4 regions of the Priestia sp. P1_B12_1 genome follow, and region 4 is predicted to be linked to each of the others. Evidence: riboswitches for the same ligand, from Rfam matches in the RefSeq annotation. Region 4 holds a riboswitch; each other region holds the start of a gene.

Region 1 (7,391 bases), on a different contig from region 4:
TAGCGGTCTTCTGGAATATGAGCGATGCCTGCTTCTCTTCTTTCACGCACAGATCGCCCTGTAAGGTGCTCATCGCCAAGTTTGATACTGCCACTATCTGTTTCTATTAATCCAGCAATGGCTTGAAGCAGCTCTGATTGTCCATTTCCCGACACACCTGCAATACCGACAATTTCGCCTGCAGAAACGTGAAGAGACACATTTTGCAATACGTTTTTTTGTCCTTTTCCTTTTAAAAAGAGATTTTGTACGTTTAGATGAGAGGTACCTTGTGATGGTATTCTTGCAGGACGCTCTTTTAATTCTCGCCCTACCATCAGCCTGGCTAGGTGGTGAGCATTGGTATCTTCTTTACTTGTGACGCCGGCTACTTTACCATTTCGAAGCACCGTAATGCGGTCCGCTACTTCCATCACTTCTTGCAGCTTATGTGTAATAATAACGATACTTTTACCTTGAGAAGCTAAAAAACGGATTGTTTTTAATAGTTCCTTCACTTCATGAGGAGTAAGAACGGCGGTAGGCTCGTCTAAAATGATGATTTCTGCTCCTTGATACAGCACTTTTAAAATTTCAATTTTTTGCTGTTCTCCAATCGAGCAATGCTTTACTTTTTTATGAACATCTACTGAAATTTGATACGTTTCGGTTAATTGCTGTACATCTGCTTTCGCCTGCCTTCTATTAAAAAAGAGGCCTTTCTTTGGCTCATGCCCCAAGACAATGTTTTCAGCCACTGTAAAATGAGGAAAAACCATAAAATGCTGATGCACCATGCCTATTCCGTTTTTAATGGCATCTGCAGGAGATGAAAACGAGACGGTTTTCCCATGTAGCTGAATACTTCCTGAACTCGGCTTTTCCATTCCGTAAAGCATCCTCATTAACGTCGTTTTTCCAGCGCCATTTTCTCCAACCAGCGCGTGAACCTCGCCTTTTTTCAGTGTAAAAGACACGTTATCATTCGCTAAAAACGAACCGTATTTTTTCGTCAAATTCGTTAACTGCAGCAGCTCACTCATTCCATTCATTGCTCCTTTCCACTTTAGGATTTTTTCAAAAATAAGAAAGAGAAGCCAGCCTTACTCGACTTCTCTTTTCAACTCACTTGGCTAACGGATCTTTTACTACGGTTTTTCCATCAATAATCGAATCTTTAATTTCTTTTAATTGATCAATTACATCTTGCCCTACAAAGTCATTAAGAGGTGTCTTGCTGTCTTGAGTCACATACGTTAACCCAACACCTTTTTCTTTTAAGCCGTATGTTACTACGCCCGATTTAAATTTGTCATTTGCGAGTGCTTCTACCGTTTCATAAGCAGCCGCATCAGATCCTTTTAACTGCGATAAAACGATATGCTCAGGATCTACTTCCGTACGGTCAATATCTTGGCCAGCCGTATAAAAACCTTTTTCTTTTGCTGCTTCAAATACACCCAAGTCGCCTACCGCTGAAGCTCCGGCAATAAAGTCAGCTCCTTTTGAAGCCTGTAAAATAGCAAGCTCTTTTGCTTTAGCTGGATCAGAGAAGCTTCCAACATAGTTTACTAGAAACTCTGCTTTTGGATTTGTTGATTGTAACCCTTCTTTAAAACTTACGGTCCATTTTTTTAATAATGGAATATCATCTGCTGCAACCATTCCTACTTTATTCGTTTTTGTAACCAATCCTGCTGCTGCTCCTAATAAATATGAAGCTTCTTGTTCACGGAATACAACGCTTCTTACATTTGGTAAATCGACCACTGTATCAATAATCGCAAATTGACGCTGCGGGTTTTCTCGAGCTACTTTTTTCAACGCATCTTCGGATTCAAAAGAAGATGTAATAATCAAATCATAATTTTCTGCTACGGCAGCACGCAAATTACTTTCAATGGCTGCTTGGTCCGTGGATTCAATTGTCTTTATATCAATGTTATACTTCTTTCCAGCGCGTTTTGCTCCATCATCCATTTGTTGAAAAAACGGGTTAACTCCAATCTTTTCAGGTAAAACAAGAGCAATTCGCTTCTTTCCTTTCTCTTCACTTCCACTGCTTTTTGTGCTTTTTGACTGACAGCCAGTTACGAGTAGTACAAGCGCAACGGCTAAAATAAGAAACTTCTTCATTTAACTTACTCCCCCTATAATATAAAAAAAGCTCTTCCTTTATATAAAGGAAGAGCTCGTTAACCAAACGTCTCTTCCTCATCTTCAAGAACATACTGTTCTTAAGGATTTGGCACCATTCTGTCATAGACAGCGGTTGCCGGGTTTCACAGGGCCAGTCCCTCCACCTCTCTTGATAAGGAAAACAATAGCTATTTGTTTTATGTAATATAGTCAATATTAATAGTTTTTTAACAATTGTCAATATTATTTTTCTTTTTTACGCAAAAAAACTTTAAAAACAGATAGGATTATACGGTTTTAGTCTACTAAAATACAGATCAACCTTCTAAATTAATCATCGTATGCCTCCTAGCAAAGCGCTTACGGTAAGTCTGCTAGTCTTCTAGAAGGATCATGTGTAGCAGAGCACTTTTATTACATCTCTTTTGTTAATCCACTATCGATTGAAAACACTTTACCAAGAATGTTAGACTTTTCCTGAGCGATATTTTTTAAGAGGTGTTAACGTTGAAATTGATGAAAGAATTATCTGGAGTAGCTATTGGACTCATTATCGCTTTGGCGGTTTCAAAAATCTTTTTTGATACCCCGACCAATATTGGAATTGTAGTTATTTTTATTACTAGTATGGTCGTAACAGGTATAGCAAGAGCGAAACTAAGATAAGATAACCTAACTAAAAAACACCACCTTTTATTCGCAAGGTGGTGTTTTCTTTTAATGATTTTAGTATGTAGTTATTCTCAGTGAATGCTTTTACCCTTCTTCATCAATCATCGTATACTTCCTAGCAAAGCGCTTGTAGTAAATTTGCTCATCCTCTTGTCCATCGTTAAAAACAAGTCGGTTATGATTAATATCTTTTTCTTTTAACACATAGCCTTTTTCATTCATCAGTTGAATATATTCATCTAAATGCCCTTTTTTAACCATATAGTGAAGAGCATCATCTGAATCCGTAGTGTTTGCTACATCTTGACTTCCCACTTCTAACTTGAATACAGCTGTTGCTGTTTGAATGGGACGATAATCTCCAAACACTCTTTCCCAATTTAATAGCAGCAGCGCGCCGGAAATTATTATACATCCTCCAGCCGCTACGGTTAGTACAAATCGTTTTGACACTACTTTCTCTCCTTTACATTCTTTTTCTTCTATTTAATACAACGGATTGCCCTAAACTTGTTTTTACGCCAAGTCCTAGATACACGGCAGCACCTAAAGCAATTGAAATACAAGATGTGCTAATTGCAAGTGAAGATGCAGACAGCTTATTTTCTAAAAAATAGTGAGAAGTATAATTGCCGATAATCACAGCGGCTGACATCACACTTACTAATAAAACAGGTGTCAACGCAGCTTGTCTCAGTGATTGAACTCGGTAAGAAATGGATTTTTCAATTAAATAAAAGTTATATATAACCGATACACCATACCCTCCGTAAGTCGCGACAACCGGTCCAATTTCTTTTAAGCTTGAAACCAACAGTACGTTTAATACTAGCTTCACAACAATTCCTAAGCCCAAGCCTAAAATTAGCTTCTTTTGCTGATTAATTCCTTGGAGAATTGCGGCTGTTACTGTAAAAAGAGCAAATAAAACGGCAGCAGGCGCGTACCATTGTAAAACAACTCCACCGATTTCAGGACTGTTTTTTGCTCCAAAAATCATCATATATACCGGCTTGCCTAATAAACAAAGCCCCACAGCAGCAGGAAGAGTAAAAAATAACAGCAGTTGCAGCGTTTTTGTAATCTTTCCTTTTACTTCTCGTAAATTTCCCTGCACAAAAGAAGATGTAATGCCGGGAATCAGCGACATGCTGAAGGCGGTGGCTAGCGATACCGGCACCATCACTAAAATCTGAGCTAATCCAATGACAGAGTTGATTATTTCGGCTTTAGCTTGTCCATACCCTATTGATTGAAAAAGGATGTTAATCGTAAACGTATCAATATTTTGATAGATTGGAATCGCTAAACCAACTAAGACAAACGGAACAGCGTACGTCACAAGCTCTTTGAACATTGAAGAGAACGAAATGAATTTATTATTCTTTCCGCTGTTTACTTCCTTCATAATCAGCCGCTTGCGTTTTAGATAAGTCGCACCGAGAATTCCTATACCCCCTACGCCTCCAATAAACGCTCCAAACGTACCGATTCCAACAGCTTTTGTCATCGTGCTATGAAAAAGGTGAATAACAGCGTATGCTCCTGCTAAAATAAACAGCACGCGCACTATTTGTTCAATAATTGTACTTAGCGCGGATGGTCCCATGGACTGGTTACCTTGAAAGTAGCCTCGTAATAGACTCATAGGCGGGATAATAATTAAAGCAAAGCTCACCATTCGAATCACGTATACTACGTCTTTTTGACTATTTCCTGAGGAATCTTTTCCGTTAATCACTAGCTCAGAAAGCCACGGCGCCATCGTATAGAGGACTAAGAAGCCTATGATGCCCGTTATCGTCATTAATAGAAGTCCTGCTTTTAATAGATCTTGTCCAGCACGGTAGTTTCCAAGACCGTTATATTTTGATACATACTTTGAAACAGCAAGCGGAAGACCCATCGTCGACAAGCTTAGCATCAAGGTGTATGGACCGTATGCATACTTATAAAGCGCGTATCCTGACGTTCCCACCAAGGCCGTAAACGGAATAATATAAATAAAACCTAAAATTTTTGTTAGCAAAGAAGACGCTGTTAACAAAAGCGTACCTCTCATCAAATTTTTTTCCATACATCAAAACCCCAGAAATAAATATTTTATTTTTAACAAATACTTGATTTATTGTATCATACTTACAATTATTATCTAGTTTTTTATAAAACATTAGAACCCTCTCTATATTACGTTTTTACCTAATAAAGGAATATAAACCAATCTTTTAACCTATGATAAATGAATCGTTTTTTGCTTTTTACTTTACCTGACGTTTACATTTTAAAAGACGTGTTACATTATATATATCAGTTACCAACTCAACTAAGACTCCTTGACTATTCTGGCCTACCTGCTCTTTTAGGTAGACTGAGGTTGCTAAATCGTTATATATAGGAGGAAAAAATCATGAATATGAAACAACGACTATCAAAAGCAGCGGCGGCTGCAACGATTACAGGAATTGCTGCGTTTGGATTTGCTCCTGTCGCTCAGCTTGATACACCAGCACATGCAGCTACATCTCAAGAAACAAGCAGTCAAAGTCAAACAGCTGTAAAAAACATTAATGAAATTTACAACGCCGCAGTAAAAGGTGAAGTGCCACGCTTAACGGCAGACTTCAAAATTGGCAAAACACTGCGTCAAGACGTTCGTGATCAGTTCGGTCCCCCGCCTGAAGGTTCATCAAACAACTTTGACTACTATCACGCGGAAATGGGTCACCCTGGATACGCATTTGGCTATGATCAAAATAACATTATTAACGAAATCCGCTATTTTGGTACAAATGTAGAGCGTCAAACAAATCTAGGCTCCATCACCCAAGCTAACTTAAAGAAAGAATTAGGTCAGCCGAACTTTATAGGCAAAGTAAAAGGTGATGGTACTACTCAAACGAAGTACACCTATCACGCCGGCGCCTATGATCTTGAATTCATTTTTGATGATAGCAAAACGTTAAATCACGTTAATTTAGTTAAAAAACCTTAAGTAATAGAAAAAGTAGCAGGCTGTCTGCTACTTTTTTTCATGAAATAAAACCAATGCTGAATCCGCTACGTGTTCATACCCAATCTCCATATAAATCTTGTTAGACGTAGGATTTGTCATATCTGTGTATAAACTTGTTGTTTGAAATCCTTCGTCTAGCATAAGCTGAGAAAGCGTGGATACACAGCTTGAGGCATAGCCTTTTTTACGTTCTTCAAGAGGTGTGTACACATAGTTAATCGTAATGTTATGGGCCGTTGGACGCGTAGCATTGGCAATCGACACATACTTGCCATTCACTTCCCATAGGAATAACCTTCCTGCTTTAATAAAAGCTTCTCCTGTTTTGGCAGCTTGTTCTTTTGATACAGGCTCTCCAATGACGCCCATAAACTCCCAAATCCATTCTGTCACGAGCGGAAGATGCTCCAACCTTGCTTTTACCAGCACTCCGTCAGCATCCGCTGCTTTTTTTACTTTGTCTAACCGATAAATGCGCTGATCCATTTTCAAAGAAGCTTCTTGATTTTTTAAATCTGCTAGCTTTTGAGAAAGATATAAAACCATTTGTCTTTCTCCAACTAAGCCCGGTATGTCGATTTCTTGTAGCAGCTCTGCCGCTTCGCTTAGTTCACCCTCCGTTAGCTTCTGTATGTGAGACAGTATGATTTGCTTAGGATGGGTTTGCAGCAACACAAGTGCAGCACGGCTGTCTTTTAAAATAACACACATAAAATTTGGTTTGCTGTTTTCCTGTAAGCTGTGTAAAATGCCGAGCGCTAAGTTATGAAGAACTTCATTCTTTGATAAAAGCGGCTCTACTTGGTTTTTAAATTCCTGCACTTCTCTATATCTATGTAACTGGATCATTTTCTTTCTACCTCCGCAAATGCTCTTACCGGAAACGTTCCAACTCCTTTTATTTTAGGAGGCACGGCGTAAAATAAAAAGGACTTCGCCGTTAGTTGATCTAAGTGACATAAGTGCTCAACAATCACAATGTCCGCCCCTAACAGCAGCGTATGAGCTGGTCTTGCTTTTCCTTTTGTATCATCAATATTCATCGAATCAATTCCAACAAGAGCGGGCTGTTGAGACACTAAATAAGCTGCCGCGCTTTCTGTTAAGTATGGATGATTTTCTAAATAATCGTCTGTATTCCAGTAGCGATCCCATCCTGTATGAATTAATACCGCTTTGCCTTTTACATCTACATGTTGAAAATGAGATTCATCAATCGCTTTTAAAGTCGGATCAACTGAAACGACTATTCCTTCTAACCCGGCTGTTTTATCAATAGCCGTTTGAGCTAAATCCGCTCCGTCTTTGTATCTGTGAAACGGCACATCAATATACGTACCGGTATTCGTGACCATTTCAATTTTACCGATTTGGAATTCAGTGCCTGATTCATAAAGCTTTCTAGACTCTTCTCGGCTTAAATAGTCGCAAATGATCGGTGCCGGCAAGCCTTTATGTGTGATAACTCCGTCTTCAATGATGTGGCTTAGATCAATATACGTTCTTTTTTTCATACCCCCACCCACTTTTTCAATATTCAGTAAAAATATTCTAACATAAAAAAGCTCTTCCTAGTTTCCTAGAAAGA
Region 2 (7,391 bases), on a different contig from region 4:
AAATCTGCATCGGGGCGCTGCATGGCAATAATCGTATGAACACCTAATGCACGACCTTGGCTGGCAAACTGTTGGATCATTTCTACAAGATCTGTTTCTTTCTTCACGATGGACATTTCGTCAATTACCACAACGATCCGAGGAAGCTTAAATGAAAGCCTGCTTATATGTGTTACGCCATGCTCTAACAATAAATCGCCTCTTCGATACATTTCAGCTCGTAATAATGCAAAAGGTTTTCGCATGTCTTTTGCTTCAAAGCAAAGCGCATCCACATGGTCAATCTCATGAAATAAGCCCAAATCGGCTCGTTTAAGGTCCACTAAGACTAAGCGCAAGTCTTCAGGAGAGGAATATTTCACCCACGTGGTGAGGATGACACGCATGAGACTACTTTTTCCAGCTCCAATTTCGCCAGAAATCAGTAAGGTTTCCAAATCCGCAAAATCCCATGAAACAGGGTTTCCATAGATATCTTGACCAATGCATATTGGGAGCTCCATTTTCTCAATATGAGGATGAATGACCTCATAACAATAATTAAGCATTTTAGGTAGGTTTTTGTGATGAACGGTAATACTAAAGTTTTTTAAGCTGCCATTCACTTCAATATTGTTGCCTAATACCTGTCGTAGGGCCCATCTTTTTTTCGTTAAGAGGTCAGGATCAATACCATTCAGTAAGGAAAAAGCATATCGAGTGTAGGTGTGCTGATGATCGATCCGATGGATCTTCGGAAATTGGTAGGAGGTACGATCTCCACGCTTTATGATTCGATAAATCTCTGCTGTACGAAACGCTTTAATAAGCTTTCCACGTAATTTTAGTTTCTCAAACATTTGAAACCCTCCTCAAAACATAAATGTCGCAAAGAAGTAAAATAAGGCCCCATAAAAGGTGACAGGTAAGATAAACCGCATCACCTTTGCGAACTGATCAACAAGATCGATGACACCCCATCGCTCTAGTATTCGTTCGGTGATCGCAATTCCTAAGACAATGCCTCCTATGGTCAAAATAGTGGGGTCAAGCATGGCTAGTGGACTAAAAGGAACAAAGGAATAAGCCTTGAGGGGACGAGGTCTCGTAAGAGGTGGTTTGTGAGGTGGAGAAAAGATTTTTGGAAAGGTAAATCCTTTTGTTTTTCTCATGTTGATACCTTCTTTCACTCTTTTAATTTTTTTGCTTTTGACGTACCTGTTTTTTCAGCTCAAGGCATCCGGTCGCCCCCTTCGCCTCTTCGGCTCAGCTCCCTTACAGATTCCACAAATGGCTTCAACAGGGTTATAAAGCTTGTATTAATGGGGTAGCGATACTGAACTAGCTACTGATTAGATAACGGAGTTACAATACTTTAGATACTATGTAGCTACTGCGGTAAGCTTGCCTGTCCAATCGAAAAATAACAAAGAACCCTTGCTGCAGTAGGTAATGAGGTAAGAGGTGTATTATTTCTGATTTTTCGAATTTTTGTTGACAATTTAAGAAAACAAGTGTAACCTTTTTTTAGTTAAATAAATTGAATATTCTTATCTCGAGAGGTGGAGGGACTGGCCCTAGGAAGCCTCGGCAACAGACTGTTAAAGTACTGTGCCAATTCCAGTAGCAATTTGCTTGAAGATAAGAAGAGAATCCATAACGATTATTAACCTCTTCTTATTTGTAAGAAGAGGTTTTTTATTTTGAAAAGAAAGAAGGAAACAAAACCATGACTAAGACATTAGTGAAGGCTCCATTTAAAGCTGATCACGTAGGTAGTTTTTTACGACCAACTCCCCTCAAAGAAGCAAGAAAAGCGTATGCGAATGGTACAATTAATAAAGCTGATTTAAAATCTGTAGAGGACAAAGAAATTGAAAAGCTTGTTCAGAAGCAAATTGAATTGGGTCTTAAATCGATCACGGACGGTGAATTTAGACGTTCTTGGTGGCATTTGGACTTCTTATCAGGCTTAGAAGGTGTGGAGCAGTTTGAAACAGAATATATCAGCCAATTCAAAGGTGCAAAAACCAAAAATAACGCAATTAAGGTAGTAGGTAAAGTGGACTTCGATCATCATTATATGGTGGAACACTTCACGTTTTTAAAAGAAGCTGTTGAACGACATGGTGATGGAAGCCAAGTCGCTAAATTCTCAATTCCAAGCCCAAACATGTTATTTACTCGAATTCAAGAAGATACATATTACAAGGGAAACAGAGATCAATTTTATCATGATACTGTGGCTGCTTATCAAAAAGCTATTCAAGCCTTTTACGACGCAGGCTGCCGTTATCTACAACTAGATGATACGTCCTGGATTGATTTCGTTTCTGAAGAACGCATCAATGAGGTTGTTGAGAAGCTTGGTATGGATGTAAAAGACATTATCGATAATCGAGTAAGTTGCTTAAATGATGCTATTTCTAAAAAGCCTGAAGATATGCTCATTACGATGCATATTTGTCGTGGAAACTTTAGATCTACGTATATCACAAGTGGTGGCTACGATACTATATCTGATGCTATCTTTGCTAACTTACATGTAGATGGACTTTTCCTTGAATATGATGATAACCGTTCAGGAGATTTTGAACCATTAAAAAGTTTTACACGTAACAATCAAACCGTTGTATTAGGATTGGTAACATCTAAATTCCCTACATTAGAAGATGCTAAGGTCATTAAGCGAAGAATCCAAGAAGCAAGTGAATATATTCCTCTAGAAAACTTGTCATTGAGTCCTCAATGTGGCTTTGCGAGTACAGAAGAAGGAAACGAATTAACAGAAGAAGAGCAATGGAATAAAATTAATCACGTAATTCAAATTGCTCAAGATGTCTGGACAAATAACTAAAGAATGATTTAAAAGATATCTCTCCTGTCAATTAGGAGAGGTATCTTTTAAATCATGAGGTTTTAGGCAAGGTATTCCCTTAAGATTATACTATACCCATACGTCGGTTCCCTATTTTTAAAATGGAGCAATTCACTTAATAAGGATCGACTTCGTGACTTTTCTTTACAGCATCTTCTGTTGCTTCATTTGCAGCTAATGTACCTTGTCCATATTTTGATTTACCTGCTTTACGACCAGGTACCTCACTTGTATTTTTCATATCCTGCATTTCGTGTAGTTTCTTTTCAATACCTTCCTTCACACGTCGACCATATTCTTCATCAGCTTGTGTAAAATGAGAAATCATCGTTTCTTGGATTCGTTTATCACAAATAGCAAGTGCATCCGATAGATTTTTAATCAATTCATCGCGCTCCCAATCTTCAAAACTACGGTATGTGTGACCTGCCTGCCCATAATCGTTAGGACGGTCAATTGGTGCACTCATTGCGGCTGCATTATACGTTGGTTGATGTGGAACACGGTCTTTCTTATTTTCTTCCTGAAAGCCACCAAGCATTGAAGGCTCATAGTTAATATGTGGATTATCCCCAGATTCCTTTGGGTCACGAATATCCATTTGACCGCGCTGCTGATTCGTATGAATAGGCACTTTCGGTGCATTCACAGGTAATTTTAGATAGTTGGCACCTACACGGTAGCGCTGTGTATCTGAATAAGAAAAGGTACGTCCTTGTAGCATTTTATCGTCTGAGAAGTCCATTCCATCCACAAGAACTCCTGTACCGAAGGCGGCTTGCTCGATTTCTGCATGGAAATCCTTTGGATTACGATCTAGAACCATACGGCCCACTGCCAACCATGGAAACTTATCTTCCGGCCAAAGTTTCGTATCATCTAAGGGATCAAAATCAAGCTCTGGATGATAACCATCCTCCATAATTTGTACGAAGAGCTCCCATTCTGGATAATCTCCACCCTCAATTGCTTCGTATAAATCCTGCGTTGCATGTCCCACGTTTTTGGCTTGTATCGTATTTGCCTCTTCTTGTGTTAAGTTCCGAATTCCCTGCTTAGGTTCCCAATGATACTTTACTAGTACAGCCTCTCCCTTATCATTCACCCATTTGTAGGTATTTACACCAGACCCCTGCATGTGACGATACGTCGCTGGAATCCCCCATGGAGAGAATAAAAATGTAATCATGTGGGTAGCCTCAGGTGTACGGGAAACAAAGTCAAACATTCTCTGAGGGTTTGGTACGTTCGAAGCTGGGTCTGCTTTAAACGCATGAATCATATCAGGAAACTTCATTGCATCACGGATAAAGAAAATCTTTAGGTTATTCCCAACTAAATCCCAATTCCCCTCTTCCGTGTACATTTTCACAGCAAATCCGCGTGGATCTCGAGCTGTTTCTGGAGAATCTTTTGCTCCGGCAACTGTGGAGAAACGAACCATCAATGGTGTTTTCTTGCCCGCACCTGAAAATACCTTTGCCCGAGTATATTTCTCTACTGGTTCGTCCCCCACTTTTCCATATGTTTCAAAGTAGCCAAAGGCTCCAGATCCTCGTGCGTGGACGACTCGTTCTGGAACTTCTTCGCGGTCAAAATGAGAAATCTTTTCGATAAAGTGATAATTTTCAAGTGTAGCTGGCCCACGATTACCAATTGTACGAATATTTTGGTTGTCTCTTACAGGATGGCCCTGACGTGTAGTCAGCGTTTCACGTTTTATATCATCCTCGTTTGAAGCATTAACGTCTTTATTTTCTGCCAAAATGAAAACCTCCTTTGAATGATCACTTTAATCTTTTTCCCTGTATTGGAAAATGTATTCAATAATACTGAATTTTTCATGGTTTGTCTCTCATACTATGAATTCAAATCTATAAAAACCGTCATTAGTTTAAATTTAATCTTTTTTCACTCTTTGATTACAAAATAAGGTGACATAAGACTAAATAAGTATTTATTTGTGATTACCCCTTTAAATTTCAAAATAACTTGTGCTTCTTTTCATATCTTGCACCTTTTCGTAAAGACTTTCATACTCTTCTACCAACTGTACAGTTAGATTTACTTTGAAACAAATGACAGCTTGTGTAAATAAACTGAAAAATAAAATTTATTGAAACGTTGTTAAGAAAGAAAGAAATAACCCGATAGTAATTTAGTTCAATTTTTATTTGTAAAAAGTAAATTTAAATTCAAAAAGAGAAGGTATCTATATGAGAGAAAAATTTTCATTCAGAAAAAAAGATGATAGAAGGCTATCTATTCGAACCAAATGGATTTTATTTATTTGTACAACCACCTTTGTAGCACTTATAGGAACAGTTATATTTATGCAGATAAGTATAAGTAACGTTTTAAAAAAAGATGATTTGAGTTCGAACAAGGTTACTGCAAAAAGTGCTTCTGAACAAATAAGTTTAAATTTAAAAAGCTATGAAAATTCATTAAAACAGTTATCAGGAGTAGTATCTAACGAAATAAATACCAGAGATTCTGTTACTGGCATCGACAAATTATTACAAACTGTTAAGGAAAATGATTCTACCATTATTTCAGCCTACTATATGGATGGAAAGACGGGAAAGCTTCATATTTCCCCTTATGCTGATTTTAAGCAGGATGTACATGAAACTAGAACATACAAAACTTTAACAAAGGCACCTAAAGTAACATGGATGGATGTATACAAAGATAAAATTTCCGGGAAAATTATGACTTCCGTCGTTTCTCCGGTCATCGTAAGTGGAAAAATGGTAGGAGCCTTAGGTTATGACATAGACTTAACTACAATTGGAGTTTCTAGAAGCAAAATAGAAAAATATACTGAAAATAATCTTGTCATCTTAGACTCACAAGGATTTGTGGTTAGTGCTTTTATAAAAAATTCTGACGGGAAAAATATGAACCCTGAAAAAAGTGGTACTGTAGAGGGCGTTAGTGATTTAATATCACACAGAGAAAACTTTAATTCACAATATGATTGGGTATCAAAGATTTATAAGAATGATTCTGTGCATTCTCTTGATGTGGAATTAAATAAGAAGAGTTATACTGGACAAGTGACAACAATACCTCATTTAAATTGGAAAGTAATTTCTTTAACACCCAAAGACATCTTTTCTTCTAAGATGAATGATATTAAACAAACTGGAATTATTTCAATAGTTATCGGTTTAATAATTGGGGCGTTGTGTGCCTATTACCTTTCTGGAATGCTAAAAAGGATTATACTTAATATTCAAGAAGTCTTAAAAAAGACATCAAGTGGAGATCTAACTACTGAACTAAGTATTTCATCAAGAGACGAGTTGGGAGATCTAGCGAAGAGTTATAACGAAATGCTTGCTGGCATGAGACAATTAATTTCTAAAGTGAAGAACAATGTTGTCTCTGTCGAAACAACCACTAATGGTGTTAGCACAATTGCTTCAGAAAATAACGTCGCAATTGCTGAAGTTTCCCAATCCATAGAGGAAATCGCAATGGGAGCATCAGCTCAATCAAATCAAATTGAAAATGGTTTACATACTATTAAAAAGTTAAGTATTGAAATTGATTTATTATTAGAGCAATCTAATATGGTTGAAAAAGAAATGAAAGAGGCTTCCAATCAAGTGCGAGTAGGTGAGGAACAAGTTGAGGGATTAAAAACCTCTTATAAAAAATTAGACTCGAATTTTAAAGATATTACACTAATGGTTTCAAATTTAAATAACAAATCAAAGACTATTGCAAATGTGACTGATCGCATTTCTGAAATAGCCGAACAAACTAATTTATTAGCTTTAAATGCTTCCATAGAAGCTGCCAGAGCAGGTGAGCATGGCAGAGGATTTGCCGTAGTAGCTCAAGAGGTTAGACGTTTAGCTGAAGATTCTAAACAAGCTACTAAAGACATTAACGAAGTTATAAATAGTATACTTAAAGAAAATAGCACACTTGTTAATATGATGACAGAAACAACTCAGACTAACTTTGAACAAAGCCAGGCAGTAAAAACAGTGAGTGAATCTATGACGTTTATTACTGAATCTTTAACTAAGGCAGTAGATTCTATTGTTAGAGAAACTGAATCCATTAACAGTATAAATCAACAAAAAGAAGTCGTTATTCAGATGATTCAAGAAATAAGTGCCGTTTCTCAACAAACTACGGCATCTGCTCAAGAAATAGCATCAATAGCTGAAGAGCAATCTGCATCTTCAAATGAGCTAACAAGTCATACGGACCACTTATCTAAATTGATTATTGAGTTAGATACTGCAGTAGAAAATTTTCAAATTGAAATACGCTCTTAAAGTAGAACATAATGAGAAGCAAGACCAGCATGAATAGTTATAAACGAAAAAGAAGTCACTCCTAGGTAACTTCTTTTTTTATTCTAATATGCGTGTGCAATTAATATTAAAAGGAAAAGGAGGGACCAAGCACTCCCTACAACCTTAAATGAGATACGCATAAATTTTTCTGTTGAAACCTTAAATAGTTTTTCAAGGGCAATAAAGAAGATTTCAAGCATCTATATGTAAGG
Region 3 (7,391 bases), on a different contig from region 4:
TTTCATCTAAAATTGCAATTCCTGGTTGAAGCATCATTAATTGAAGAATTTCATTACGTTTCTTCTCACCGCCAGAGAAACCTTCGTTTAGGTAACGCTGAGCCATATCTTGATCCATTTCTAAGAAATCCATGTTTTTGTCTAATTGACGGATGAATTTCATTAGTGAAATTTCTTCTCCTTCTTCACGACGAGCATTAATTGCTGAACGTAAGAAGTCTGCATTTGTTACCCCGCTGATTTCACTTGGATATTGCATAGCTAGGAATAGACCTGCACGAGCGCGCTCATCTACTTCCATCTCAAGTACATCTTCGCCGTCTAGCGTGATGCTTCCTTGTGTAACCTCGTATTTAGGATGTCCCATGATTGCTGAAGATAATGTTGATTTACCAGTACCGTTTGGTCCCATGATTGCATGGATTTCGCCGCCCTTAACTTCTAAATTAACACCTTTTAAAATTTCTTTACCTTCAATTGCAACATGAAGATCTTTAATTGTTAAAGTTGACCCTGCCATATTAAAACCTCCAGTTATAGACGTATATAGTAAAAAACGATATACCTATATCTTTTTAATTATTCTCATTTTATTCTCATTACAATCTTATAACAAATGAAAACTTATAGCAACCTTTTGACCCAAAAGGTTTTAAACCATTATGTACGTTTTTCAAGACTAAATCCACTCATAAAAAAGTTGCCTTAAAAGACTCCATAGAGCCTTCTAAGACAAGCTTTTTTACTCACTTTATTTACTTAGTGCGTGTGACTAGTCAGTTCTGAAATACACTCTTGGACAAGCGTAACGGACTGACTCATCGCTGCGCCTCCGCCAAATGCTGCTGACACTCCGCATGCTTCTAAAATTTCTTGCTCAGTTGCGCCTTGATCGATGCAGCCTTTTGTATGATAAATCATACAGTACTCGTCTTGAGCTACTACGCTGATTCCTAGCGCGATTAACTGCTTTTCTTTTTTAGAAAGAGAACCTTCTCCAAAACATGCTTCAGTAAACGCATTAAACGTTTTTGTTACTTCCGGCAATTTTTCGCTAAATTTCCCAACACCCATTTTATAATCATGAAGTGCTTGCTCAGTTGAATGACGTGCTTCTTGCTGCATAACGTCAGCTCCCATCATCAGTAAAGTTTTCACGGTTAGTATGCGTGAGAAAAATAAGAGTTATTCGTTTTCCCGCATACAAAAAAGCACTTGCCCAGAGTGGGCAAGCGCTTTTCTTCTATTATTTATTTACCGGCAGTACTCCGCCTTTGTATTTTTCTTTAATGTAGTCTTGAATTTCTTTAGAGTGAAGAACTTTCACTAAAGCTTTCACTGTATCTTTATTTTCGTCGCCTTTGTGAACCGTAATGATGTTTGCATAAGGGTTATTTTCTTTGCTTTCCACTGCGATTGGATCTTTTACTGGATCTAAGCCAGCATCGATAGCATAGTTAGCATTGATAACAACAGCGTCACCTTCATTGTTTTTGTACATCTGAGGTAGCAATCCGCCTTCAACATCGGCTTTAAATTTTAAATTCTTCGGGTTTTCTACGATATCTTTAATTTGTGCATCTGTTTTCTTTACGCCTGGTTTTAATTTGATTACGCCAGCTTTTTCAAAAATTGATAAAATACGTCCTTGCTCTGCTACTGCATCACGCATAATAACTGTGCCGTTTTTCGGAAGATCTTTTAAGCTTTTATATTTTTTAGAGTAGATACCGATTGGTTCAATGTGAATGGCACCGGCACTTACAAAATCATACCCTTTTTCACCCTTGTGATCTTTTAGCACTGAATTCATATAAGGAACGTGCTGGAAGTAGTTTGCATCAATTTCATTGTTTGCAAGAGCTGTGTTCGGTAAGATGTAATCTTGGAATTTTTTAATTTCCAAGTCGATTCCTTGTTTTTCTAAAATCGGTTTTGCTTGTTCTAAAATTTCAGCATGGGGCGTATTAGATGCACCCACAACAATTTTCTTTTCATCTTTTGATCCATTGTTAGATCCACATGCAGCTAATCCTACTACTAGCGCAGATGTTAATGCTAAAGCCGAAAGCCATTTTTTCATAATAAATAATCCTCCCTTTATCTTTTATCAATTTTTGCAGTAATCGCATCTCCAATAAGTTGGATAATAAATACAATAATCAAAATTAAGATCGTAGCAGCTAGCGTTACATCATTATGACTGCGCTGGAATCCTTCTAAATATGCAAGATTCCCGAGACCTCCAGCTCCAATCACACCCGCCATTGCCGTATAACCGACTAACGCAATCGTCGTTACCGTCAAACCAGAAATTAAAGCTGGCAGCGATTCAGGTAACAGCACTTTAAAGATAATAGTGCTTGTTGTTGCTCCCATTGATTTAGCAGCTTCAATAACACCTTTATCAATTTCGCGCAGACCAATTTCTACAAGACGCGCATAAAATGGTGCTGCTCCAACAATTAAAGCAGGTAACGCTGCATTAGCGCCTAAAATACTTCCTACCAATGCTTTGGTAAATGGAATCAGTAAAACAATTAAAATAATGAATGGAATGGAACGAAAGATATTTACAACTGCTGACACAATGGCATATAAAGGTTTGTTTTGCCAAAGCTGTCCTTTGGACGTTAAAAATAAAAGCAAGCCCAATAAAATACCTAGAACAAACGTGGCTATAACTGAAATAGCCGTCATATATAGTGTTTCATTTGTCGCTTGAATAAAATCATCTAAAATAACGTTTGGAAATAGTTTCTCAAGCATTTGTCATTACCTCCACTTCTACCTGCTGCTCATGAATGTATGCAATGACTTTTTCAACTTCTGTTAATTCTCCGTCTAAATGAACGAACAACGTTCCGTATGAACCTGTTTGTGTATGAGAAATCTTTCCTTGCAAAATATTAATCGTTACATCAAACTGTTTTAAAATCGTTGTAATGAGCGGTTGCTCTGCTTTTCCGCCAACAAACGTCAGCTGAATAATTTGCCCGCTTGGATATAACTCCTGTACTTGTTCAATTGTTTCAAACGTTTCTTCTGGTTCAGAAATCTGTTGAACAAATCGCTTTGTAATCGGCTGCTTAGGTTTTCTGAATACTTCTAGCACTTGCCCTTCTTCTACCACTGCCCCATTTTCCATAACAGCTACTCGATGACAAATTTTACGAATAACGTGCATTTCATGAGTAATGAGTACAATGGTTAACCCTAGCTTCTCATTAATATCTACTAACAGATCTAAAATAGAATCTGTCGTTTGAGGATCAAGCGCTGATGTTGCTTCATCACACAGCAATACTTTTGGGTTATTGGCTAGCGCTCTAGCAATACCAACACGCTGCTTTTGACCACCGCTAAGCTGTGATGGATAAGCATTTTCACGCCCTTCAAGCCCGACTAGCTTGATAAGCTCGTCTACTCGTTTCATTCTTTTTTCTTTTGAGATCCCTGCTATTTCTAACGGAAAGGCAATATTTTCTCGCACCGTACGCGACCACAAGATATTAAAGTGCTGAAACACCATACTAATTTCTTGTCTAGCTTTTCTGAGTTTTCCGCCTTTAATTTTTCCAATATCATTACCTGCTACTTCGACCGTTCCTGTCGTTGGTGTTTCTAACCCGTTTAGCAAGCGAATTAAAGAACTTTTACCTGCTCCGCTATAACCAATAATTCCGTAAATTTCACCTTGGTTAACGGTTAGATTCACATTATCAACAGCTGTTACTTGACCGCTTTTAGCCTGATAAATTTTTGTAACGTCTGTTAATGTAATCATATTTCTTCACCTTCTTTAGTAAAAACTTAATTATGTTAGGTTGCCCTATAGGATGAAAAAGCCGTAAAACAATTTTCCCCATTAAAAAAGCCTCTCTGCGCATGACAGAAAGGCTCGATATTTAATCCTTTCTCTCATCTTTCAAAGCGCATAGCTTTGCAGGAATTGGCACCATTTCAGTTAGTCTGACGGTTGCCGGGTTTCACAGGGCTCAGTCCCTCCACCTCTCTTGATAAGAGTTCGCAACAATTATTTTGTTTTTGGGAAATATTCATTCATTTATGAACATTCATGAGTGTGATTTTAGCATGTGTCAGATAGGCTGTCAACAGATTTTGTTCTTGGGATAATATCCCAAGATTTCAACAGCCCCAACGGTTTGCTCTCGTTCTATTTCTTCATTTTAAACAAACGTTTGATTATCGAAGCTCTTCAAGTACGTGCTCGATGGAATGAAACGCATAGAGTTTTTTTACCATTTCGCCATTTTTCACTTCAATCAAACAAGGTACACTTTCAATTGAAAATACTTCTGCTTTTGAAGGCATATAATTTAAATTGCTCATTCCGATGGTCACACCAGGCAGCATTGCTTCTGCTACGGTTAACATTTTTTTTGCCAGCTGACATGTCCCGCAAAAAGGTGTATGGAAAAAGATAAACGCTCTTTGTCCTTCTTTTAACTGATCGTCAAGCTGTTTTTCGCTCCATTCTTGCATGTTGCTCATTCCTTTTATGTTAAAAATTCTGCATTAACATCGATATTGGCACTCAGTAATACTGTTGCTATGTGATGTCTAGGGGCGGCAGCAACCTCTCGGTACATTTTATCAATATATAGATGCTCTGCTTCCGGAAGCTCTCGTTTAAATTGTTTTCTTAGCTTATTCCCTGAATCATCAGAGTCAACGAGTATGTATACCTCTTTGTTAAACGTAAAGTCAATAATTTCATCCAGCTTTGATAAACTAATCGTACCGTTTGTACAGATAATTTCAATTGGTTCTCGAATGATATCTTGGATACGTTTTTTATCTGATTTTCCTTCGACAATAATTACTTTTTCAATTTCAATTAGCCCCATTTTCATCACCCATAATCGTCAGTTGTATAGTAACATCATTTCTTTATGCTATACAATATTCGTTAATGTATCACAGTTCACCTGTTTTTTAAAAGAAATTTGCAAGAAAGAACTGTTTTAAAAGGCAGCTTAAGCCATATTGTTTCCATAAAACAAGAAAAACAGCGGCAGTTGCCACTGTTTAGCACCATCCTGCTTCTTCGTCGCAGTCTGTATATTTTTGCGTTTCACCTTGCTTTTGTACATCTGTATATTGGTAGAATTTATTATTTTCTTGCGAATACCCTTCTTCAAAGCGGTATTCATTGCCGCTTGTTCCGTAACTAACTTCACCAATTGGCTGCTTATCAACATATAATTTCATGCCGCCGTCATGAAATTTAGCTGTAACGCGATCTGTAACGTCCATTTTTTGTTTTTCAAACATAAAAAGACACTCCTTTAGCTTGTTTACTAATAGAGTGTCCAGTCAAAAACTTTTCATAAAGACAATTTATGGAGGAGTATTATCCTTCGTTTGTCATTTCTTCGTATTGCTCTGCTGTCATTAGCTTGTCTACTTGAGAAGCATCAGACGGTTTGATTGTAATCATCCATGCTTCTTCGTATGGAGATTCATTAACAAGTTCAGGGCTATCGCTTAAGTTATCGTTTACTGCTACAACTTCACCGCTAATTGGTGCGTAAAGCTCAGAAACTGTTTTTACTGATTCAACGCTGCCAAACGGCTCGTCAGCTTCTACTGTTGCTCCTACTTCTGGCAGTTCAACGAATACGATGTCGCCAAGCTCAGCTTGAGCGAAATGCGTAATACCTACGCGGACAACGTCTCCTTCTGTTTTTACCCATTCATGCTCTTCAGAATAACGCAAATCTTTTGGTGTACTCATCTTAATCCCTCCAAAATATGTATCGTAATTTGTTTATATAAAAAGCGCCTTCAACGTGGAGAACACTTTCTACAACCTAAAATAACTTCCTATTAACAGTGTAACGTAAAAGGTAAAAATTTTCTATTTGAAAACTTACTTCCACACGTCCTCAAACTGCTCTTCTTTGAAGCCAAGCGTTACTTTTTGTCCATCTGTTAGCAGCGGACGCTTAATTAACATGCCATCTGACGCAAGAATAGACAGCAGTTCGTCTTCACTCGCACTGCTTACTTTATCTTTAAGCCCTAATTCGCGATATTTTTTACCGCTTGTATTAAAGAATTTTTTTAATTCTAAGCCGCTGTTCTGATAATAAGATTGCAGCTGCTCTTTTGTTGGCGGGCTTTCTACAATATGAATTTCTTCATACGCTACTCCGTTATCATCCAGCCACTTCTTGGCTTTTCGGCACGTACCACACTTTGGATATGAATAAAAAAATAATGACATTTCGTCAACCACCCTTTATTTTAAGCTTTTTTCGTATTTTAACACATCCTTTATCATTTACCTAGATAGAGGCTTCTTAAACAAAAAGGAGCTCGTTTTACGAGCTCCTTTTTCCCTTAAACTGTGAACTTCTCTACTTCTAGAAGCGTTTTTGCAATCTCGCGCTTTACGCTAATCACATTGATTGGTGTATAGCGCGTTAACTTGCGAAGAGACGAAAGCATGACTCTAAGCGTATCACCTTGTTCAACGCCAATTAACGTTTCTTTTGCATCTGCTTCAATTCGATTAAATGCTTCTTGGCAAAATACTTGCGTATATTTTACCTTCAAGCTGTTTTGATCTGCACCTGTTTTGGAAATCGCTTTTTCAGTACGTAAAACAGTGGATTCCATTGCATATACGTTACTAATCATATCGGAAATATTAACGAGAATTTCTTGTTCTTTCTCTAATTCTTTACCGTATTTCTGTGCAGCTAGACCTAAAAGCAAGAGCGCAATTTTCTTCCCATTTTGCACAAGCATTTTTTCTTGATCTAACGGCTCATTGCCTACTTCCTGGGGCATAAGCATCATCAATTCTTCTTGAAGCGTTTGTGCTTTTTGAAGCAGCGGAAGCTCTCCTTTTAGCGCTTTGCGTAAATACGTGCCTGGTACTAAGAGACGATTAATTTCATTTGTTCCTTCAAAAATACGGTTAATGCGGGAATCACGATACAGGCGCTCAATTTCATACTCACTCATAAAACCATAGCCTCCGTGAAGCTGCACCCCTTCATCTACGATGTAGTCAAGAGATTCCGTGGCAAACACTTTGTTTAATGAGCATTCAATGGCATATTCAGCAATGGAAGCGGCAATTTGTTTTCCGTCTTTTTGCTGTTCTTCTGAAAGCTGGCCCATATGGTCTTCAAAAAGTCCTACCGTACGATAGACGGAGCTTTCAGTTGCGTATAATTTAGAAGCCATTGTTGCTATTTTTTCTTGGGTTAATGAAAATTTAGCAATGGGCGTTTTAAACTGCTGACGCTGGTTAACATATTGAGACGTGATTTCTAACGCACGTTTCCCTGCTCCAACTGCTCCAACTCCAAGCTTGTAGCGCCCAATATTTAAAATGTTAAACGCAATCACAT
Region 4 (7,391 bases):
AAAGCATTACAGAGGATACAAAGTCTAATTCCGCGCAAACATTTTCTGGATTTAATAGTGAAGTAGAACTGCACAGAGCCAACACATTTGCAGGCACTTTATTATTGATGAAAGATAAACAAGTGCAAATAAATCAAGGAGGGCCAGAGAAAAAATTGGGTAAGATCCTTGATGTATTAGGCTCATTTGAATCTGCGTATGTCGTATTACTAACAGAAGATGACGGCGTCGTTTATATCAATGTAGAGCACATAAAGAGTGTAAGTGAAGTTGTAAGCAAAAATACGCCTGTTGTTCCGCAAAACCCATTATTAGTTGAAGAAACACCTGAGTATATTAAAGCGAAAAGTTTCAATGAACTGTTTGAAGAGTTTTCGCATAGATGGGTAGCTATTAACGGTGGAGGGCCAGAGGCTGTAGAAGGTGTGTTAGTTCAAAGTCGCAATGGAAACTTTACTCTTGTACAAAATAATCAAGTTTTACGTTTACAACCAAGACACGTAAAAACCATTGCCTTAGGATCAAAAGGATCTTTCAAGCAAAATGAAGAAAATTCTGAGCAAAATGGAGATACAAATGAAGAAGATTCTGTGCAAGAATCAACTACAGTAGATAAAACCGGAGGTCGCACGGATGGCCGTACTGGAGACCGTACCGGAAGACGTACAGGAAGACGTACAGGAGGTCGCACAGACGATCGCTCGGGAGGTCGCCGTACGGGTTCACGCTCTTCAACACCAGGTGAAAAAGTTATTAAAACGAAAAATTATCGTTGGAAAGCATGATGAACTGGAACATAAAAGGTGCTTATAAAGCACCTTTTCTATCATATAGGAAAAAGGAGGAGAATGAGTATGAGTATGAATCATTATATTGATAAAATTGTTGAAGTCGATATATCAGGTAAAACAACGTTTGTAGGAAAACTTGTTGATCTCGGGTTAGATGTAATGGTTTTATATAATGGACATGATTATTTGTATATTCCCCTTTTACACATACATCGCTTGCGAGAGGTTTCAGAAGAAGATTATACACCTTTACGAACCATAGAAGAGAACTTAATAGAAGAAAGTCAGCGGATTTCTTATCGTAATATTTTACAGCAGGCAAAAGGGAAATTTATTGAAATTTATGTAACGGGAGGGAAATCATTGCATGGCTATATCACAAGCGTGCTGAATGATTATCTTGTGTTTTATTCTCCAGTGTATAAAAATGTCTTTGTTTCTCTACATCATTTGAAATGGCTCACTCCTTACAGCAATGAGTTAACCCCTTATTCTTTAAGTGACAAAGAGCTCCCAGTAAGGCCCGCCTCTGCACCTTTTGTCAGAAACTTTGAAGAGCAGCTTAAAAAATATGAAAATCAACTGGTCGTATTAGATTTAGGGGATCAATCAGAAAAAATTGGCGTACTTAAAGAAGTTTCTAATAATATTGTTGAACTAATTACGGCAAATGGAGAAAGTATGTATTGGAAGTTAGCTCACGTAAAATCTGTACACTTGCCTTAGAAAAAGAGACCTCGCTTTCGTCTCTTTTTTTTATGTGCTTATCAGGACAGGTATATTGAATAAACAAATGAGATGATTTAAATTTTTTAGAAAATTATGTTGACAATAAAGAAAATCTTTATTAAAGTTAGTAACAACAAACGTTAACCACCAACAATTATATAGAACTCTTATCAAGAGTGGCGGAGGGACTGGCCCTGCGATGCCCGGCAACCATCAAATGAAACATTCATTTGAACGGTGCTAATTCCTGTGGAACATCAGTATTGTTCTAACAGATGAGAGAAATCGTGTATAAACGAACACTCTTCCATCTGTGAAGAGTGTTTTTTATTTTGAGTTAAGGAGAGAAATAGATGAAAATTGAAACTTTATTAGTTCGTTCAGGAGTAGGTCGTGATCCTTCAACAGGTTCTATTACAACACCCATTTACCAAGCATCAACATTTGCTCATCCTGCTTTAGGGCAAAGTACAGGATTTGACTATGCACGTACGGCAAACCCTACTCGTACAGCATTGGAAGAAGCAATTGCTGCTTTGGAAAAAGGAGAAGTAGGAGTAGCATTCGCTTCAGGAATGGCGGGTGTAATGGCAGTTTTGGCACTGTTTAAAAACGGAGATCATTTAATTGTATCAGAGGATTTATACGGAGGAACGTACCGAGTACTAAATGAAATCTTTTCAGAGCAAGGAATTACTGTTTCGTACGTCAACACAGCCCATCTCGAGCAAGTAAAAGATGCGCTTCGTCCCAACACAAAAGCTTTATTTATTGAAACACCTACGAATCCAATGATGCACGTGACTGATTTGCCAGAAGCAATTTCGTTAGCTAAACAGCATGATTTGCTTACTATCGTTGACAATACCTTCATGTCCCCTTATTATCAGCGTCCTTTAGAGCTTGGAGCAGATATTGTGATACATAGTGCAAGCAAATACATTGGGGGTCATAATGATGTAGTTGCTGGTCTTGTAGTGGCTCGATGTAGTAGCTTAGGAGAGAAAATTCGTTTTTATCAAAATGCAGCTGGGGCAATCTTAGGTCCACAGGATAGCTGGCTGTTATTACGCGGTGTTAAAACGCTAGCGCTTCGTATGGAAAAGCATAATGAAAACGCACTGAAAATTGCAAATTGGCTTACTGCTCATGATCTCGTGGAAAAAGTGTATTACCCTGGTCTTGAAACACATCCAGGCTATGAAATCATGAAGAAACAAGCAACTGGATTTGGAGGCATGATTTCTTTTGCTGTCTCACACCCTGACATCGTGTCAGTACTTTTAGAAAATGTCAAAGTTATTACATTTGCAGAAAGCTTAGGAGGCGTGGAAAGTTTAATGACATTCCCAGCTCGTCAAACACATGCTGATATTCCGGAAGAAATTCGAAATCGTGTCGGAGTAACAAACTGTTTACTGCGATTATCAGTTGGAATTGAGCACGCAGATGATTTAATTAAAGATTTGAAGGAGGCATTTGATGCATACCAACAATAATAAACATAGATTTGGTACGAACTTAATTCATGCAAATACAGGAATTGACGGTCATTTTGGAGCGGTTAACGTACCTATTTATCAGGTATCTACATTTAACCAAGAAGATGAGACGAACAACGGCCGCTATGACTATTCTCGTTCAGGAAATCCAACTCGTGAGGCTTTAGAAAACACCATTGCTCAGATAGAAAATGGATACGCTGGTTTTGCTTTTTCATCAGGTATGGCTGCTATCTCATCGGTGTTATCTATTTTTGAATCGGGGGATGAAATTTTAGTTTCACATGATACGTACGGCGGGACATATCGTGTATTAACACGATTATTTTCAAAGTTTGGTATCAAAACAACTTTTGTTGATACAACGAAGGTTGAGAAAGTTGAAGAAGCTATCACAAAGGATACGAAGGCTATTTATATCGAAAGCCCTTCAAATCCATTTTTACAGGTAACGGATATTAAAGCAGTAGCAAGTTTGGCGAAGGAGCGCAATCTCCTTACAATTGTGGATAACACGTTTTTAACACCTTATCTACAGCAGCCGATTGACCTTGGTGTAAACATTGTGATTCATAGTGCTACAAAATATATCAGCGGTCACAGTGACGTCATTGGCGGTTTAGTTGTAGTAAGCGATGAAAAGCTAGCAGAAGAAGTAAAGTTTGTACAAAATGCTTTTGGTGCTATCTTGGGACCGCAGGATTGTTTTTTACTGCTTCGAGGAATTAAGACATTAAAAGTTCGTTTAGATCAGCAGTTAAAAACAGCGCTGCAGTTTGCAAAGTGGCTTGAAGAACAATCTCTAGTAAGCCATGTATATTATCCAGGATTAAAAAGTCATCCAGACCACAAACTGATTTCAGAACAAGCAAATGGATACGGAGCTATGATTTCTTTCCAAGTACAGGATGAAAAGGTAGCACGACATATTTTACAAGGAGTAAAATTGGCTTCAATTGGCGTTAGTCTAGGTGCAGTTGAATCCATTTTAACGCATCCTGCAACAATGTCTCATGCAAGTATCCCAAAAGAAGTGCGTGAAGAAAAAGGAATTACTGATTCACTTCTTCGTCTTTCAGTAGGGTTAGAGGAATTCGAAGATTTAAAGCAAGACTTTAAGGCGGTTTTTCAAAGCTTAGAAGAAAAAGCGTTAATTAAATAAAGAAAAGGACTTCCATCAAGGAAGTCCTTTTTTATCGTTATATACAGCTATCTAAAAGGTTTGTGTATAGGGACGCAAGCGCAACTTTTTCATCAGAGGAAAGACTGCTGTTTAGAATTCTTTTTATGCCAAGGTGATATTTTACATACGGTGTTTGCCGGACGCGTGGATGAGTCATTTCATCTTTTAAATCTTTCATAATGGCTTCGTGAAGCTGATCTTCACTTGTCATGGCTTGTTTAGAAGCGAACGAACGGTTCAACCATAGGGTTTGATAAGCTGCTAGTAAATGTTCAGAAGTCATTGTGCAAAGAGCTCCTTTAGATTAGTTTCTTCATTATAATAATCTATAGTTTACCACAAGTATTAATACGTGTACGTAACTTTTACAGAAGCAGATACAATCAAGGACTGAGCTTGAATAGGGGGAGAGGCTGCTAATAACTTAGGCGAGGAGCCAGATGACTGATAGACAGGTCCTTCTTCGATTAAAATAGGAATTTGGTTAATAGGGAGCTGCAGCGTGTTGGCAATGGTAAAGGCCTTTTCTTTAGCGTTAAGCAAAGCTTTGCTTATCGCTTCTTGTTCATATTTATCATCATTTGTAACGTGGAATTGAAGATCTTGCGCTACGTTGGCTCCGCTTGAAAAAGTAGCGTTATAGACATCGCCAGCTTGTTTTACATCTTGTACTCTTACTCTAAATAAGTGCTGTACTTCGTATCCTGTAAGAGTCGATTTTCCATCGCTGTAATCATATTTAGGATTTATGGTGAACGAAGCTGTTTCAATTTGCTGGTCATTGATTCCAAGTTTTTTTATTTCTTGCAGCAAAGTATTTGAAACAGCTGAATTTTCTTTTAAGGCTTCTTGAACGTCTCGGTTTTCCGTGCGGGTTCCAATCGTCATGGAAATTTCATTTGGAACTGCTGAAACACTTCCTTCACCAATTACTTTAATTTCTCTATTTTGTGTATCTACGCGCAGTTGCTGTGTAGGTTCGTAAGGGAAATAAGAATGTTGCATGTAAAAACCCTCCTTAATCTGTCTTTAGTACATATATATGACAACATGGCTTGCATTAAAAGCAAAAAGTACACAAGTTACGACTTGTGTACTTTTTTTACTATTTTGTATGCTGTTCTAATACGCTTTCCATGTTTCTAAATTGATCTTCTACAGCTTTTGAAGGCTTTTTTGTTAACAGACTTACTACAATAACAGCCAGCAAGCTTAAGAAAAATCCAGGAATCATTTCGTAAAGGGCATCCTTCAATGGAGTATTTACCCAAATTAATACTGTAGCAGCACCTACAATCATCCCTGCAAGTGCTCCCCATCGAGTCATACGTTTCCAGTAAAGACTTAGTAAAATAGCAGGACCAAAAGCTGAACCAAATCCAGCCCAAGCATATCCAACCAGTCCTAAAATCGTATCACTAGGTTTTAAAGAAAGCAAAATGCCAATAATTGCAACACCTAAAACTGCAGCTCTTCCAACCGTTACAAGCTCTTTGTCAGAGGCCTTGCGTCGGAAAAATGTTTTATAAAAGTCTTCTGTAACAGAGCTTGCCGTTACAAGCAGCTGAGAAGAAATGGTACTCATAATTGCCGCTAGTAAAGCTGCATATAAGAATCCAGTAATTAACGGATTGAAGAGTATATCCGCAAATTTAATAAAAATAGTTTCAGGATCTGCTAATTTCATACCTGTTTTTTCTACATATGCAATCCCAACCAGTCCTGTCAGCATAGCACCAATAATAGAAATAATCATCCAGCTCATTCCAATACGACGTGCGGGTTTTAACTCCTTAACAGAAGAGATAGCCATAAAGCGAACGATAATATGAGGCTGTCCGAAATAGCCAAGTCCCCAGGCTAAGAAAGATATAATACCTAAAACGGTCGTACCTTTAAAAATGTCAAGGTATGCTGGATTAATGTCCTGTACAATATCTATTGTTGTGTTAACGCCTCCAACATTGGTGAAAGCTACAATAGGTACTAAAACTAAGGCAAGAAACATAATAACACCTTGAACAAAATCTGTTAAACTAACGGCTAAAAATCCACCGAAAAGGGTGTAGGCAATAACAACAGATGCTGTTACAAATAAGCCAATTTGATAATTCACACCAAATGCCGATTCGAATAATCGTCCGCCTGATACCATACCAGCTGAAGTGTAAAGAGTGAAGAAAATAAAGATAACAATCGCTGATACGGTTCGAAGAATCTTGGCATGGTCGCCAAAGCGATTTTCAAAAAAGTCTGGAATTGTAATGGAGTCATTCGCTACTTCCGTATAAGTGCGAAGACGCGGAGCGAGGATTAAATAATTTAAATAAGCACCAATAGATAAACCTACTGCAAGCCATAAACTCGAAAGACCTGTCACATACATGGATCCTGGAAGCCCCATTAACATCCATCCACTCATATCTGAAGCGCCAGCTGAAAGCGCAGTAACGGCCGGACCTAGTCCGCGTCCGCCTAGCATGTAACCCGATACGTCCTGAGTTGTTTTTGTGTAGGCATACCATCCTATTCCAAGCATTCCTACAAAATAAATGCCCAGTGAAATATAAACACCAATATCCACCAAATCTCCCCTTTATGCATTTTTTATGCATGAAACGAGCAGTGCTCGCCATGCAAACATCTTATGGTTTCTAAAACTAACAAACTTTTCCCTTACTATCAACCCACAAAACCGTAAATTACCTAAGTCTAAAATCCCCTAAACCTTTATATTATAGAAATGAAATCGTTTTCAAAATAAAGTAAAATAAAAATATTCAGAAATTTATAAGCGCATTTTTTATGCAATATTTTATGCAAAAAATAAAATAAAAAGAGCATTTCGTAAAATGCTCTTTTGACATTCATGTATATTAGCGTGAGTTCGGGAATACGCGGCGAACAACTTCTGAAAACTCATCAAACAGCCCAGAGACTGGTTTGCCGGTTTGAAGCTTGTCTACATATCCGTTCATACGGTTTACAAAGTCAGGGTTTGTTGATACAAACACTCGATGAACACTGCCGTCAGCTTTTCTCACTTCATGTGCGATCTTATGCTCCATATCTTTTGTGAGATTACCTTCTTTGTTATCGTCTAACACAGCTGCTACGTAAGCTGTATGATCGGTTACGATTACGTTAGCATCTTTAACGTTTTTTAATGCTACGATACGATCAGCC

What was found. A riboswitch is a leader RNA that binds a small molecule or an ion and turns the genes downstream of it on or off. The one in region 4 is predicted to bind S-adenosylmethionine.
Region 1: another riboswitch for S-adenosylmethionine. It lies ahead of AC1D0Y_RS00110 (BMP family lipoprotein); the one in region 4 lies ahead of AC1D0Y_RS09600 (trans-sulfuration enzyme family protein).
Region 2: another riboswitch for S-adenosylmethionine. It lies ahead of AC1D0Y_RS27840 (5-methyltetrahydropteroyltriglutamate--homocysteine S-methyltransferase); the one in region 4 lies ahead of AC1D0Y_RS09600 (trans-sulfuration enzyme family protein).
Region 3: another riboswitch for S-adenosylmethionine. It lies ahead of AC1D0Y_RS18665 (methionine ABC transporter ATP-binding protein); the one in region 4 lies ahead of AC1D0Y_RS09600 (trans-sulfuration enzyme family protein).

What each region holds. Positions count from the first base shown of each region.
Region 1 is NZ_JBFTZR010000001.1:15,730-23,120, forward strand. It holds gene AC1D0Y_RS00105 (ABC transporter ATP-binding protein) at 1-1,022, opposite strand, end outside; gene AC1D0Y_RS00110 (BMP family lipoprotein) at 1,105-2,115, opposite strand; SAM riboswitch class I at 2,191-2,297, opposite strand; gene AC1D0Y_RS00115 (hypothetical protein) at 2,626-2,784, shown strand; gene AC1D0Y_RS00120 (hypothetical protein) at 2,875-3,243, opposite strand; gene AC1D0Y_RS00125 (putative polysaccharide biosynthesis protein) at 3,257-4,867, opposite strand; gene AC1D0Y_RS00130 (YjgB family protein) at 5,198-5,782, shown strand; gene AC1D0Y_RS00135 (GNAT family N-acetyltransferase) at 5,810-6,652, opposite strand; gene AC1D0Y_RS00140 (cyclase family protein) at 6,649-7,317, opposite strand.
Region 2 is NZ_JBFTZR010000025.1:10,583-17,973, forward strand. It holds gene AC1D0Y_RS27830 (FtsK/SpoIIIE domain-containing protein) at 1-839, opposite strand, end outside; gene AC1D0Y_RS27835 (hypothetical protein) at 852-1,151, opposite strand; SAM riboswitch class I at 1,527-1,627, shown strand; gene AC1D0Y_RS27840 (5-methyltetrahydropteroyltriglutamate--homocysteine S-methyltransferase) at 1,709-2,836, shown strand; gene AC1D0Y_RS27845 (catalase) at 2,973-4,622, opposite strand; gene AC1D0Y_RS27850 (methyl-accepting chemotaxis protein) at 5,074-7,158, shown strand.
Region 3 is NZ_JBFTZR010000005.1:303,687-311,077, reverse strand. It holds gene sufC (Fe-S cluster assembly ATPase SufC) at 1-520, opposite strand, end outside; gene AC1D0Y_RS18680 (carboxymuconolactone decarboxylase family protein) at 760-1,125, opposite strand; gene AC1D0Y_RS18675 (MetQ/NlpA family ABC transporter substrate-binding protein) at 1,247-2,083, opposite strand; gene AC1D0Y_RS18670 (methionine ABC transporter permease) at 2,101-2,769, opposite strand; gene AC1D0Y_RS18665 (methionine ABC transporter ATP-binding protein) at 2,762-3,787, opposite strand; SAM riboswitch class I at 3,919-4,026, opposite strand; gene AC1D0Y_RS18660 (thioredoxin family protein) at 4,207-4,506, opposite strand; gene AC1D0Y_RS18655 (toprim domain-containing protein) at 4,521-4,871, opposite strand; gene AC1D0Y_RS18650 (YusG family protein) at 5,053-5,298, opposite strand; gene gcvH (glycine cleavage system protein GcvH) at 5,378-5,761, opposite strand; gene AC1D0Y_RS18640 (arsenate reductase family protein) at 5,897-6,253, opposite strand; gene AC1D0Y_RS18635 (acyl-CoA dehydrogenase family protein) at 6,370-7,391, opposite strand, start outside.
Region 4 is NZ_JBFTZR010000002.1:812,321-819,711, forward strand. It holds gene AC1D0Y_RS09590 (spore coat protein) at 1-785, shown strand, start outside; gene AC1D0Y_RS09595 (hypothetical protein) at 855-1,517, shown strand; SAM riboswitch class I at 1,685-1,802, shown strand; gene AC1D0Y_RS09600 (trans-sulfuration enzyme family protein) at 1,874-3,019, shown strand; gene AC1D0Y_RS09605 (trans-sulfuration enzyme family protein) at 3,003-4,184, shown strand; gene AC1D0Y_RS09610 (hypothetical protein) at 4,222-4,488, opposite strand; gene AC1D0Y_RS09615 (SIMPL domain-containing protein) at 4,551-5,210, opposite strand; gene putP (sodium/proline symporter PutP) at 5,311-6,744, opposite strand; gene AC1D0Y_RS09625 (YhcN/YlaJ family sporulation lipoprotein) at 7,082-7,391, opposite strand, start outside.